DNA from 3 places in the Marvinbryantia sp. genome. Region 1 is predicted to be linked to each of the others. Evidence: predicted binding sites of a transcription regulator. Region 1 holds the regulator's gene; each other region holds the start of a gene.
The links. The regulator HrcA, encoded in region 1, represses chaperone genes, less so after heat shock. The targets are predictions, from matches to a motif close to TGTTAGCACTCNNNNNNNNNGAGTGCTAACA.

Region 1 (4,472 bases):
CAGCTCTGTAAATTCGATCTGACGGCAATCCTCGTCATGGCGCCGATTGCGATTGCGACCATGATGGAGCACATTGGTGATATGTCTGCTATTTCGGCAACCGTCGGCGAGAACTTCCTTGCGGAGCCGGGGCTGCACCGCACGCTGATGGGGGACGGACTTGCGACAGCATTAGCAGGATTGATCGGAGGTCCTGCGAATACCACCTACGGTGAAAACACCGGAGTGCTGGAGCTCAGTCATGTCTACGATCCGCTGGTAATTCGCATCGCAGCCGTGTTTGCGATTATTATCAGCTTCATTCCGAAGGTATCTGCGATCATCAGTACCATGCCGGCTTCGATCATCGGCGGTGTCAGCTTCATGCTTTACGGTATGATTTCTGCGATCGGTGTCCGCAATGTGGTGGAAAATAAGGTGGATTTAACAAAATCGCGCAACCTGATTATTGTCGGCGTTATTTTTGTATGCGGGCTTGGATTTGGAAATGGTCTTACTTTCCAGATCGGTGCTGCATCAATTACGCTGACCGCACTTGCCATTGCAGCGATTGCAGGTATTGTGCTCAATATGATCCTTCCGGGCAACGACTATGAGTTCGGGGTGAATCCGCAGGGCGATATGAACCGCGGAGTCAGCATAAAGCCGGAAAAAAGCAGAAAATAAGAGAAAAATTCTAAATATCAGCCAGACACTTCGCGTCCGCGGGGTGTCTGGCTGATGGTCAGTTGATGTATGCGATGGACACTTTTGCCCGGACATTGCGGCGGGACCTTTTTTACGCAATCTTATCCACGACGAAATTGTGGATCATCTTGTAGGAATCATCTGTGTAGTGCAGCCCGTCCACAGTCTCAAAGCCAACGCTGTTCAGGTAGCTGTTGCAATCCAGATAGGTGTCAGGAAAAGCGCTCTGTATGGTGGCATTAAATAAGGAAATCATTTCGTTTGTAGTATTGAAGCCTTCGTTGTCTACCAGCGGATTTACGGACAGATAGTAAAAAGCGGTGCCGGGATATGTCTCTTTAAGCGATTGGTAAAGATCAATGTAGAGACTGATATTTGCGGGATCGTTCACGCCGAAATTAAAAATCACGGTCTGCCCCGAGGTACCGGCAAGAACGGCGTCGAGCTCCTGGACACCTTCAGCGGAAAACCATTCGTAACCTTCTCCTTCTTTTCCTATATAAGTGCAGTTGTCGTTTACTGCATCGCGCATCCCAATGGTGCGGGAGTCACCCACAAAGATGAAGGAATGTGCCTTCACAGTTTCCGCAGCCGGAGCGTCTGTTCCTGCCTCAGGCGTGCTGACCGCCACAGTCTCCCCGTCAGGGTCGAATATCTGCACAAGCCGCTGGCGCAGAGGGTTGGAATCGTCTGCCACGTATATCGTTGCAAGACCGGCGAGCGCGATCAGGGCAACAATAGCGAGAACGGCAAACAGAATCGTAAGAAAATTTCGTATCTTCATTGCGGATTCCTTTCATTATTCATTTTTCATAAGTGTATCTTAAAACGCAAAAAATGTCAAATATATCCAGTCGGGATGATTCGACAGAAAAGTTAATCAAAATTTTTTCAAAATAGCTATTGACAATCACAGGCAGCAGTGGTATCTTAAAACCGTAGATGTTAGCACTCGATTCAAAAGAGTGCTAACAAAACAGGAAGGAGGATGCAGGATGCAGTCAGATGATATGAAGCTGGACGACAGAAAATGGAAAATCTTTTACGCTATCATTCAGACATATCTGGAGACAGGCGAGCCGGTAGGCTCCAGGACGATCTCCAAGTACGCAGACCTGAACCTCAGTTCCGCTACAATTCGAAATGAAATGGCAGACCTGGAGGAGATGGGGCTGATCATTCAGCCGCACACCTCGGCGGGCAGAATTCCCTCAGACAAGGGCTACCGCTTATATGTGGATCATCTTATGGAGCAGAAGGAACAGGAAGTAAAAGAACAGCAGGAGCTGCTGATCCAGAAGCAGGATAAGATGGAGCTGATACTGAAGCAGGTGGTTCGGGTGCTGGCGAACAACACCAACTACGCGACCATGATCACCGCGCCGCGCTACCACACGACGAAGCTGAAGTTTATTCAGCTTTCAGCCATCAGTGAGGAACAGCTCCTGGCAGTGGTCGTCACGGAAGGAAACATTGTAAAAAACAAGATGCTTCACTTCCGGCACGGACTGGACAATGAGATGGTGCTGAAGCTGAACATCCTGCTGAACACAAGTCTCAATGGGCTTGCGCTGGAGGAGATCAATCTTGCGATGATCACCCGGATGAAGGAGCAGGCCGGCATCCACAGCGAGGTCGTCAGCCAGGTGCTTGATGCAGTCGCGGAAGCGATCCAGATGGAAGACGATATGGAGATCTATACAAGCGGCGCCACTAACATTTTCAAGTATCCGGAGCTGAGCGACAGCGAGCGGGCGAGCGAGCTGATCAGTGCCTTTGAAGATAAGAAGGAGCTGGCAAATCTGATCAACGAGTCGCTGGAGGAAGAAAACAGTACCGGCATTCAGGTGTATATCGGAAACGAAGCGCCCATACGGAAGATGCGCGACTGCAGTGTAGTCACGGCAACGTATGAACTGGGCGAGGGTGTTCAGGGAACGATCGGGATTATCGGACCGAAGCGGATGGATTATGAAAAGGTGGTCGATTCCTTAAAAACCTTAAAATCCCAGCTGGATACGATATTCGAGCGGGATTGACGATAGATCAGAATATACAGAAAGGCAGGCGGTTACAGTGGCAGAAGAAAACATGGAGAAAGACATGGACGAAGCGATAGAAAACGAAGCGCAGAAGGAGGAAAAACCGGAAACGGAAGAGACTTGCGCGCAGCAGGAAGCTTCGGAACCTGCAGAGGAGGCAGACAGAGAAACGTCACAGAAAGAAAGTAAGAAAGACAAAAAGGATACGCAGATCGAGGAGCTGCAGGATCGGGTGAAACGTCAGATGGCGGAATTTGAAAATTTCCGCAAACGTTCCGAGAAGGAAAAATCGAAAATGTTTGAGATGGGTGCGAAGAGCGTGATCGAACAGCTCCTGCCGATCGTAGACAATTTCGAGCGCGGACTGGCGGCAGTCCCGGAGGAAGCAAAGACGGACGCTTTTGTGGACGGGATGAACAAGGTTTACCGGCAGATGACGGAAATGCTTGATAAGCTCGGCGTCAAGCCGATCGAGGCAGTCGGATGTGAGTTTAACCCGGATTTCCACAATGCAGTGATGCATGTGGAGGAGGAAGAAACTGCGGAGAACACGATCACTGAGGAGTTTTTAAAAGGCTATACCTACAAAGACCAGGTTGTAAGACACAGCATGGTAAAAGTAGCAAACTAAACAAAATTAAATATTACAGGAGCAGGAGGAAATTATTATGAGCAAGATTATTGGTATTGACTTAGGTACAACAAACAGCTGCGTAGCAGTTATGGAAGGCGGTAAGCCAACCGTTATCACAAATACAGAGGGAGCAAGAACCACACCGTCCGTTGTGGCATTCTCCAAGACAGGCGAGCGTCTGGTAGGCGAGCCGGCAAAACGTCAGGCGGTTACCAACGCAGACAAGACGATCTCTTCTATTAAGAGACATATGGGAACTGATTACAAGGTAAGCATCGACGGCAAGAATTACACGCCGCAGGAGATTTCCGCAATGATCCTTCAGAAACTGAAGGCGGATGCAGAGAATTACCTTGGCGAGAAGGTAACAGAGGCGGTTATCACGGTTCCGGCATATTTCAACGACGCACAGCGTCAGGCAACAAAGGATGCGGGCAAGATTGCCGGTCTGGATGTAAAGCGTATCATCAACGAGCCGACGGCGGCAGCGCTTGCATACGGTCTTGACAACGAGAAAGAGCAGAAGATCATGGTATACGACCTTGGCGGCGGTACCTTCGATGTATCTATCATCGAGATCGGCGACGGCGTTATCGAGGTACTTGCAACAAACGGCGACAACCGTCTGGGCGGCGACGATTTTGACCAGAAGATCACTGACTACATGATCGCTGAATTTAAGAAGGCGGAGGGCGTTGACCTGTCCGTTGACAAGATGGCACTCCAGAGACTGAAAGAGGCTGCAGAGAAGGCAAAGAAGGAGCTGTCCTCCGCAACCACCACAAATATTAACCTGCCGTTCATCACGGCAACCGCAGAGGGACCGAAGCATTTTGATATGACGCTGTCCCGTGCAAAATTTGACGAGCTGACACATGACCTTGTGGAAAGAACGACCATTCCGGTGCAGAACGCACTGAAGGATGCCGGTATCACGGCTTCCGAGCTTGGCAAGGTGCTGCTGGTAGGTGGTTCCACACGTATTCCGGCTGTACAGGATAAGGTAAAAGCGCTTACGGGACATGAGGCGAGCAAGACGCTGAACCCGGATGAGTGTGTGGCGATCGGCGCGGCTATCCAGGGCGGTAAGCTGGCAGGCGACGCCGGTG
Region 2 (4,472 bases), on a different contig from region 1:
AACAGCTCCGTCTGCAGCTTGCGGAGCTGACAGAACTTTTTGAGACGAAGGAGCTGGAGCTTGTTTTGGACATTCCGGAGCATCTGTATGCAGAGGTCAATGCGTCTCTGATGGAAAAGGTATTCCGCAACCTGCTGACAAACGCGCTGCGCTATACCCCGGCGGGAGAGGGTAATCAGATCCGTCTGCAGCTGCGGCAGCAGGAGAAAAGTATTTTCTTTGATATCGAAAATACCGGAGCACATATCCCGGAAGATGCGCTGCCTCACATCTTTGAAGCATTCTATCGCGTCGAGCAGTCGCGCAGCCGGCAGATGGGCGGGAGCGGGCTTGGGCTTTATATCGTGCGGATGGCGTTGGAGCAGCACGGCGCCAGACAAATCTTTGACGGACATTCCGGGGACGTGGACTGCGCCGGAGAATTTGGCGCGGAAAATACGAAGGATGGGGTGCGTTTTTATTGGCAGCTCCACGAAAAACACACAGAAACTCCAGCAAGACCACAAACAGCGGTGGTATCCTTTTGCTGTAAATAAGAAATGCGCCGCCTGATGGCGCGCGAAAAACAGCAAAGGAGTTGGATATTATGAAGAAGAAAACAGGCATTTTACTGACAGGGGGCGCACTGGCGCTGGCATTGACGGCAGGCAACGTGCAGGCAAAAACGCTGGGGTATGACCTCGGCAATGGAAGTACAGCGTATTATTTTTTAGGCGAGGATGCGAAAATTAAGACACAGACGGAGGAGGCGGTGAATATCGCAGGAGAAGCCGGGCAGACGGCGGAACAGGCTTTTACGGATGCTGCGCTTCTTACAGAGGAGGAACGCGGGAAGAGGCTGGCATGGTACAAGGCCTCCATGCAAGAGGCGGTCGCCTACCTGGAAAAGTATGGAGTATCCTATGACATCCAAAACGACCGGCTGCTCTACAATGGGCAGACTGTGCGCTGGCTGATCGACAAGCAGATTGACAGCAACTGCCAGGCGATCCATATGCCGGAGGGTGAAATTGATCTTTACACGGTGCGCGCGAAGGACTACACGCTTACGGGCGTGCGGACGGCGACGCAGGAAGAGTACGACGAGCGCACGCGCCAGGATGAGCTGGAAGCAAGGCAGCCCTCTGGCACGGAGCAGACTGCGTCGGAAGAAGGCGGGAACGCATTATATGACGGCGTTACCGTGTACAGTGAGCCGGAAGGCGGCGTTCTTTATACCTGGGTGGAAGAGGGGGATAACGTCCATGTCCAGTTAAACGAAAATGCAGAAAAAGAGGAAAGTGCCCTGCAAGCCGAAGATGCAGAAAAAGAGGATGCTCTGCAAACGGTTGCAGAAGAGACAGCAGCAATGGTCTGCGAGGGATCGGAGGGCGCCTGGGCGGATACCGAAGCCGAAAAGAAAAAGGCGGCGGAATACGCTGAAGCGGGCATCACCCGGAGCCAAAATGGGGGCTGGCTGTGGAACGGAAAGGCAATCTATTTTCTGCTCGATGAGGACGGCGGACTTTCCGTAAACAACACCTCCGAGACGGAAAAAGACAAAATCTACATTCTTGTGAAGCGCAGCGAGGACGGCAGCATCAAAGAAGTGAAGCAGGTAACAAGCGAAGAGGTGCTGCAGGCGAAAGCGGGGATGGATGAGTAGATATATTATTCATTTTTTGCAGGAGTGAAAGAAATCGTTAGAATATAAAGTACAGAGAGCAAAACAGCACGCTGTGTTCACAAATATTTCACAAAATTTATTAGCACTCACTCTTGACGAGTGCTAATAAATGTGTTATAACACATATAGAACAAAGGAGAAGGAAAGAAAGGAACCAGAAAAAAGGTTTCTGTTTCTTCCAGATCATCCTCAGTTTCAATTAACAAGATGTTTTTAAATTAGTAGGAAAAGGAGCGATGACTTATGATGACACCTAGTATTTTTGGAGAGAACTTATTTGATGATTTCTTTGATGACTTTTTTGATTTCCCGTCCTTTGACGATAAGGAGATGCGTAAAGCAGAGCGGAAACTCTACGGACGCCATGCGGTGAACATGATGAAGACCGATGTGCAGGAACATGACGACCACTATGAAGTGGATATTGATCTGCCGGGCTTTAAGAAAGACGAACTTTCCCTGGAACTGAAAGACGGTTATCTGGTAATCAGCGCAGCGAAGGGGCTTGACGAGGACGAGAAGGAAAAGAAAACAGGCAGATTCGTCCGCCGGGAGCGTTATGCGGGCAGCATGAGCCGGTCCTTCTATGTCGGCGAGGATGTAAAGCAGGAAGATATCCATGCGAAGTATGAGAGCGGGGTATTGAAGCTGAGCATTCCGAAGGCGGAGACAAGAAAGCCGGAGGTTGAAGAAAAGAAATACATTGCCATCGAGGGATAACGGCACCTCTTAATATATAAAGAAAAACAGGATAGCCTGGAGCTTGGCGCGGTGGAAACCGTCCGGCTCCGGGCTATTTCTGTTTTTCATCCCATTTTGACCCCTTCCTGCACAGATAAAAGTCACAGCAATCTCCGCCCGTGGCCAGTGTTTTCGTTCTGCGGAGTACGCCGCCCATCCAGTCGATAGTCAGGGTATCCAGCACACACAAATAAGGAACCAGCCTGGGCAGTTTTTCCTGCCGTCCCAAAGCGCACAGGCCGCACTGGTGGTAGTTGATAGTATATTCATCTGCATCCCTGCCCAAAAGCACCTCGCAGCTCCAATGGAAAGGGTTGTCCTTTGCGAGGACATTTGTTTTCGCCGCAACGTCGGCACGTTTTTTCTGTGCTTCCAGGGTAAAGGCCGTTTGTGCCTTGCGGTTGTACACCGCTTGAATAAGGGGCGTACACATACTGCGTTCCACCATTTGGCCGAACGTTTCATCCGGCAGTTTCCCATCTGCCGCTTCATAAACAGACAGCCATACCATCCCCGCAGACAGGCACATCCGCAGTGGGTTTTCCTTTATGCCGCCAATATCCGGCGTCCGGGCTGCCAGCTCCCGGTAAATCTTTTTGGCCCGGCGGCGATCCACCGGGATACCCTGACTGGACAGATATCGAAAGCACGGCCCGGCAAAGACCAGCCAAAGGACACTTTCTGTTTTTGTATATTTCATACGGTTCCATCCCTGGCATTTTCTTCCTTAGAAGTTTCACGGTCACCGACAATATAATAGTCACAGTAAGGCCCGCCAGAGGCTATGGTGTATTGCCTGTAAAGCACTCCATGCTGCAAACCGATCATCACTTCGTCCAACTCACATAACAGCGGCATTAGTTCGCTGACGCCAAGCTTTGCGCAACAGGCACAGATAGGGCAGCGGGTGATGCGGTAATAGCAGGCGTTCTCGTGGGGCTTTCCCACAAAATCCACCCTGAAAGACGTTGGGTATTGCTTTTCCCGTTCCGGCGTATACCAATTGACGTATTTCAGGATACTTTTTTGATTGGCTGCTTTTCCCTTGCCTGTATTCAAATCGACCATGGAGAAATACCATTTTACATGGTACAAACTTCTTCGCATCATTTCCTGCACATCTTCCGGCGTGATCCGCTTCCCGCAGGCAAGATAGGGAGCGACAAAGGCCAGCGCAAACAGTTCGTTATAAGCCATAGGGTTACCTTTTCCCAGATCGTCCGCTTCCCGGACGATCCTTTGATAAAGCGAAGAGGCTTCTCTCATCGTTTTTTTCGCAAAATTCTTTCCGTACCGCTCTGTCAGGACCTTTTTCATTGTCCCGCGAAACAGCGCGAAGTACAATCCATTATACTGCACAACCTTTTCTCCTCTCCCTGAAGTTCAACGGCTATTTCTCTATTCTGCAGCGCCTTACCATTTCCGCAGAATTCGGGTAATCTTCCGGTCGATATCCACCCCGCGTGGCTTTGTATTCCTTCGGATGCAGAGACTTCCGGTGCGCTGCCTGTACTTCCTGTGAAAACTGCTCCGGATGCTCCCCCGCCAGCGTACCGTGTCCCATGTTGGGGAATACCTTATAGGTGAAGGCATAGCCCTTATCCTGCCATGCCCTGATATGCTTTGCCAGTTTCTTTTCGGTGGAACTCTGGATGCCGTGCCAGATGTACATATCCGTCCGCTTAAAAAGCTCAAAATCCCGGTGTCGTCCAATCATGCACTTGCCCTGATTGACCCAGCTGTGCCATGTGGCATCTTTGTAGACAATGCGATCAAAGGATGCCTCGCTGCGGTTCATCATCCTGCAGACGATCTTCCTGCGGATGGGGCCTGCCTTTCCGATCAGCCAGTACGCAAAGCCCGTTAAGAAAAAAAGATAGATGTTCTGCAGAAGCGGATTTTTGATATCCGCGTAATCCATAGTGGGCATTCCGTCGGCGATAGTTGTCGTGATGGTGAGCCGTTCATCCGCCAGCACATCCATCAGGACAAAGGTTCCGTAGGACACACCATAGAGAATGTCAATCTTCCCGTCATAGTGCTTCACGATGTAGTCACCCAGCCG
Region 3 (4,472 bases), 200 kb from region 1:
TTGACATGATCTTGTCGATATCCAGCTCACCATTTACATACAGATACTCAAATTCCACATCAAATGTCGGGATAAGGAAAAAGTCCGCGATGCCGAGCGCGACCGCCACGATAAAAGCAATCAGTCCGAGCGTCGTGAACAGCGCTGCCAGCACTGCGAGAACCGTCGCTGCGATCAGCAGAGCTTTCAGGATGGTGTCCTTTGGTGTCTTCTTCCTCTTTACAATAATTTCCGTATACAAATCACTCATATCCGAGTCCTCCTTTTTCGAATAGTATATCATATACAAAGGACACTTGCAAAAGAAAATTGCAAGTGTCCTGATATTGTAATTAAAATTTTGTGCCTGCAAGCAGCCAGCGGATTTGTACGCCTCACTCCGCCGTGCAGACTCGGAAACTTCGTTTCCTCGTTATCCGTTGCACTCATATAACCTTACGGGAATGTGCTTGTCTGCTTCCGCAGACACCGGAGGACGGAAACAAATCCTTCTGCCTGCAAGCAGTCAGCGGATTTGCCACCTCACTCCGCCGTGCAGACTCGGAAACTTCGTTTCCTCGTTGATGGGCATTCGCCCAATGAATCCGCGGTCACCCTGCGCTGCCTGTATGCAAGCATACACAGCGCATGTGTCCGCGGATTCGCACGGCTCATTGCTTTATCACATCATTCCCTGGTTCATTCCGCCGCCCTGCATTGCCGGTTCCGGCTCTTTGATGTTTGCCACGCAGGATTCTGTGGTGAGGAAGGTGGCAGCTACGCTGGTTGCGTTCTGCAGCGCGCTTCTTGTTACCTTCGCCGGGTCGAGGATGCCCGCCTCGATCATGTCTACGTACTCTTCCTTATATGCGTCGAAGCCATGACCTTTCTCTTCTTCCATAACCTTATTTACGATTACGGAACCTTCCAGACCAGCGTTTTCTGCAATCTGGTAAAGCGGTGCACTCAGTGCTTTCAGAATAACCTTAGCGCCGGTCTTTTCATCGCCATCAAGATTCTCAACCAGCTTTTCTACTTCTTTTGCCGCATGGATATATGCAGAACCGCCGCCTGCTACGATACCCTCTTCTACGGCTGCTCTTGTTGCGTTCAGAGCATCCTCCATGCGGAGCTTTGCTTCCTTCATTTCTGTCTCGGTAGCTGCACCGACACGGATTACCGCTACGCCGCCTGCCAGTTTCGCAAGGCGCTCCTGCAGTTTCTCTTTATCAAACTCGGAAGTTGTCTCCTCGATCTGTGCCTTGATCTGTGCAACTCTTGCCTTGATTTCTTCACGGTTGCCCTCGCCGTCCACGATAACGGTGTTCTCTTTTACAACCTTAACGGATTTTGCACGTCCGAGCATATCGATCGTGGTATCCTTCAGCTCCAGACCAAGCTCCTCGGAGATTACCTGTCCACCGGTAAGGATCGCGATATCCTTCAGCATATCTTTTCTTCTGTCGCCATAGCCCGGTGCCTTCACAGCAACTACGCCGAAGGTTCCTCTCAGCTTGTTGACGATCAGCGTGGTGAGCGCTTCGCCCTCTACATCCTCCGCAATGATCAGCAGCTTTCTGCCGGACTGCACGATCTGCTCCAGAAGCGGCAGGATATCCTGGATCACGGAGATCTTCTTGTCGGTAATCAGGATGTACGGATCTTCCAGCACTGCTTCCATCTTTTCCATATCGGTTGCCATGTATGCGGAGATATAACCTCTGTCAAACTGCATACCTTCTACCAGGTCAAGCTCGGTCTTCATGGTCTTGGATTCCTCAATAGTGATAACGCCGTCATTGGAAACCTTTTCCATAGCGTCCGCAACCATATTTCCAACTTCCTCATCACCAGCGGAGATAGCTGCGACTCTCGCCATCTGATGCTTTCCGGTAACCTTGCTGCTCATGGATGCGATAGCTTCTACCGCAACATCGGTTGCCTTCTTCATACCCTTTCTCAGAACGATCGGGTTTGCGCCTGCCGCCAGGTTCTTCATCCCCTCCCGGATCATTGCCTGTGCAAGAACGGTTGCTGTCGTCGTACCGTCACCGGCTACATCGTTTGTCTTGGTAGCAACCTCTTTTACAAGCTGTGCGCCCATGTTTTCAAACGCATCCTCCAGCTCGATTTCCTTTGCAATGGTAACGCCGTCGTTTGTGATGAGCGGAGCGCCGTACTGCTTGTCAAGTACTACGTTTCTTCCTTTCGGTCCAAGTGTTACCTTGACCGTATCTGCCAGCTTATCTACGCCAGCCTCAAGTGCTGCTCTTGCCTCTGAACCATATTTGATTTCCTTTGCCATAATAATGCACCCTCCTTATTCTACTATTGCCAGAATATCATTCTGTTTTACAATGATGTATTCCTCGTCGTCCAGCTTCACTTCATTGCCGGCATATTTGGAGTAAATTACCTTATCTCCAACCTTAACCTGCATCGTAACTTCTTTTCCGTCTACCACGCCGCCCGGTCCTACAGCGATAACCTCTGCCTGCTGCGGCTTCTCCTGCGATTTTGCTGCCAGGATAATCCCGGATTTTGTAGTCTCTTCTGCTTCAAACTGCTTTAATACAACTCTGTCACCCAATGGTACTAACTTCATGATTGTTTCCTCCTTCATCAGCTTTCTTATTATTAGCACTCATTTCAGTCGAGTGCTAATCACAAGACATATATTAGTAAATATATGTAAAATATGCAACTTTATACGTTTGCAAAAATCAGGAGCATTCTTCCAATAACTCTCGTTATCTTTCGAATGCTCCCGTTTTCTCACTTTTTCAATATAATTTCTAAAAATTTTGTAAACACACGGCTCCTTAAAACTTCTTCCTGCTCGCCTTGATTTCTTTTAATTCATCAAACACAACGTCATTTACGACCTTGATATAGGTCCCCTTCATTCCGGAGGAACGTGACTCTATAACACCGGCGCTCTCAAATTTGCGCAGTGCGTTGACGATCACCGAACGCGTAATGCCCACGCGGTCCGCCACCTTGCTCGCCACCAGAATGCCCTCGTTCCCATCGAGCTCGTCAAAAATATGGATGATCGCCTCCAGCTCCGAGTAGGAGAGCGTGCTGATGGCAGATTTTACGATCTGGATCTTGCGGTTCTCCTCCGCATTCTCCTCGTTTACAGAGCGCATCATCTCCAGCCCGACTACCGTCGTGCCGTACTCGCTCAGAATAATATCGTCGATCGTGTACTGACTGTCGCATTTATACATAAAAACGGTTCCAAGGCGCTCGCCCGCGATATCGATCGGATTGATAATCGCCTGATACTTTCCGACGTCCCCGTCCACAAATCCAAGTGTTTCCAGATTGACATTTTCTTTGGTAGAAAGTACCGCCAGGAGACGTTCGTTCAGCAGCGGGTCAATAAAGCCGCCCACCTTATCCGCAATCAGCTCGTGAATCTCTTCCACCTGGTCACTCAGACTGACACCGAGCACCTTGCCCTTCCGGCTGATAACCAGAATATTGGAATCCAGAATATCCGTCAACACCTGACAGATGTCGTTGAAAACTACCTTACTGGAGTTGTTGTTGTGTAAAAGCTTGTTAATTTTTCGTGTCTTGTCCAATAATTGTACACTCATTGCGCACCCTTCCTTTCCGTTGTTGTCCAATGCCTCATGCGCTCAGTGTACCACAGTTTTCACAAAGCATCAATAAAAAATATATTAATTTCAGACAATTACTTTTTTTCCTCCACTGGTTTTGGTTTCTGCCAGGTCATATAGTCGCATTCCGGATTATTCTCGCAGCCGTAATAACGTCTGCCCTTCTTCGTTTTGCGCACGACAAGCTCCCTGCCGCACTTCGGGCAGGGCACGCCGATCTTCTCCAGATAGGGCTTTGTGTTGCGGCAGTCCGGGAAGCCCGGACATGCGAGGAATTTTCCATGCGGTCCGTATTTGATCACCATATTGCGCCCGCACTGCTCACAGATGACATCGGTTTCCTCATCCGCGATCTTTACGCTCTCCAGCTCCTTTTCCGCCTGCTTCACCGCCTCTTCAAGGTCAGGGTAGAAATTGCTGACCACCGTCTTCCAGTTCACGACACCCTCCTCTACCTTATCGAGAAGCGACTCCATGTTTGCCGTAAAGTTTACGTCCACAATGCTCGGGAACGCCTTCTTCATCATCTGGTTGACGACCTCGCCCAGCTCCGTCATGTACAAATTTTTATTTTCTTTTATTACATATCTGCGCGCAAGCAGCGTCGTGATGGTCGGCGCATACGTACTCGGACGGCCGATGCCAAGCTCCTCCAGCGTTTTTACCAGCGCCGCCTCCGTGTAATGAGCGGGCGGCTGCGTAAAGTGCTGCTTCTCCTGCAGCTCTTTTTTTGTCAGAACCGTATCCTTTGTGATTTTTGTAAGAACAGACTGGCTCTTTTCGTCCTCCTCCGACTCCTGCGTATAGACAGCCATAAAGCCCTCAAACGCCAGATGAGAGGCGGAAGCGGTAAAGCGGTAC

Region 2: the regulator HrcA is predicted to act here: its motif matches at 1,744-1,774, upstream of ACLU9Q_RS00595 (Hsp20/alpha crystallin family protein).
Region 3: the regulator HrcA is predicted to act here: its motif matches at 2,615-2,645, upstream of groES (co-chaperone GroES).

What each region holds. Positions count from the first base shown of each region.
Region 1 covers NZ_JBKXTT010000005.1:20,444-24,915, forward strand. The annotation lists gene ACLU9Q_RS06840 (uracil-xanthine permease family protein) at 1-666, shown strand, start outside; gene ACLU9Q_RS06845 (SGNH/GDSL hydrolase family protein) at 779-1,471, opposite strand; gene hrcA (heat-inducible transcriptional repressor HrcA) at 1,683-2,726, shown strand; gene grpE (nucleotide exchange factor GrpE) at 2,779-3,360, shown strand; gene dnaK (molecular chaperone DnaK) at 3,398-4,472, shown strand, end outside.
Region 2 covers NZ_JBKXTT010000001.1:128,176-132,647, reverse strand. The annotation lists gene ACLU9Q_RS00605 (sensor histidine kinase) at 1-536, shown strand, start outside; gene ACLU9Q_RS00600 (hypothetical protein) at 587-1,645, shown strand; gene ACLU9Q_RS00595 (Hsp20/alpha crystallin family protein) at 1,910-2,386, shown strand; gene ACLU9Q_RS00590 (L-2-amino-thiazoline-4-carboxylic acid hydrolase) at 2,460-3,107, opposite strand; gene ACLU9Q_RS00585 (L-2-amino-thiazoline-4-carboxylic acid hydrolase) at 3,104-3,766, opposite strand; gene ACLU9Q_RS00580 (alpha/beta hydrolase) at 3,798-4,472, opposite strand, start outside.
Region 3 covers NZ_JBKXTT010000005.1:219,864-224,335, reverse strand. The annotation lists gene ACLU9Q_RS07735 (DUF6106 family protein) at 1-250, opposite strand, end outside; gene groL (chaperonin GroEL) at 662-2,284, opposite strand; gene groES (co-chaperone GroES) at 2,300-2,584, opposite strand; gene codY (GTP-sensing pleiotropic transcriptional regulator CodY) at 2,802-3,587, opposite strand; gene topA (type I DNA topoisomerase) at 3,686-4,472, opposite strand, start outside.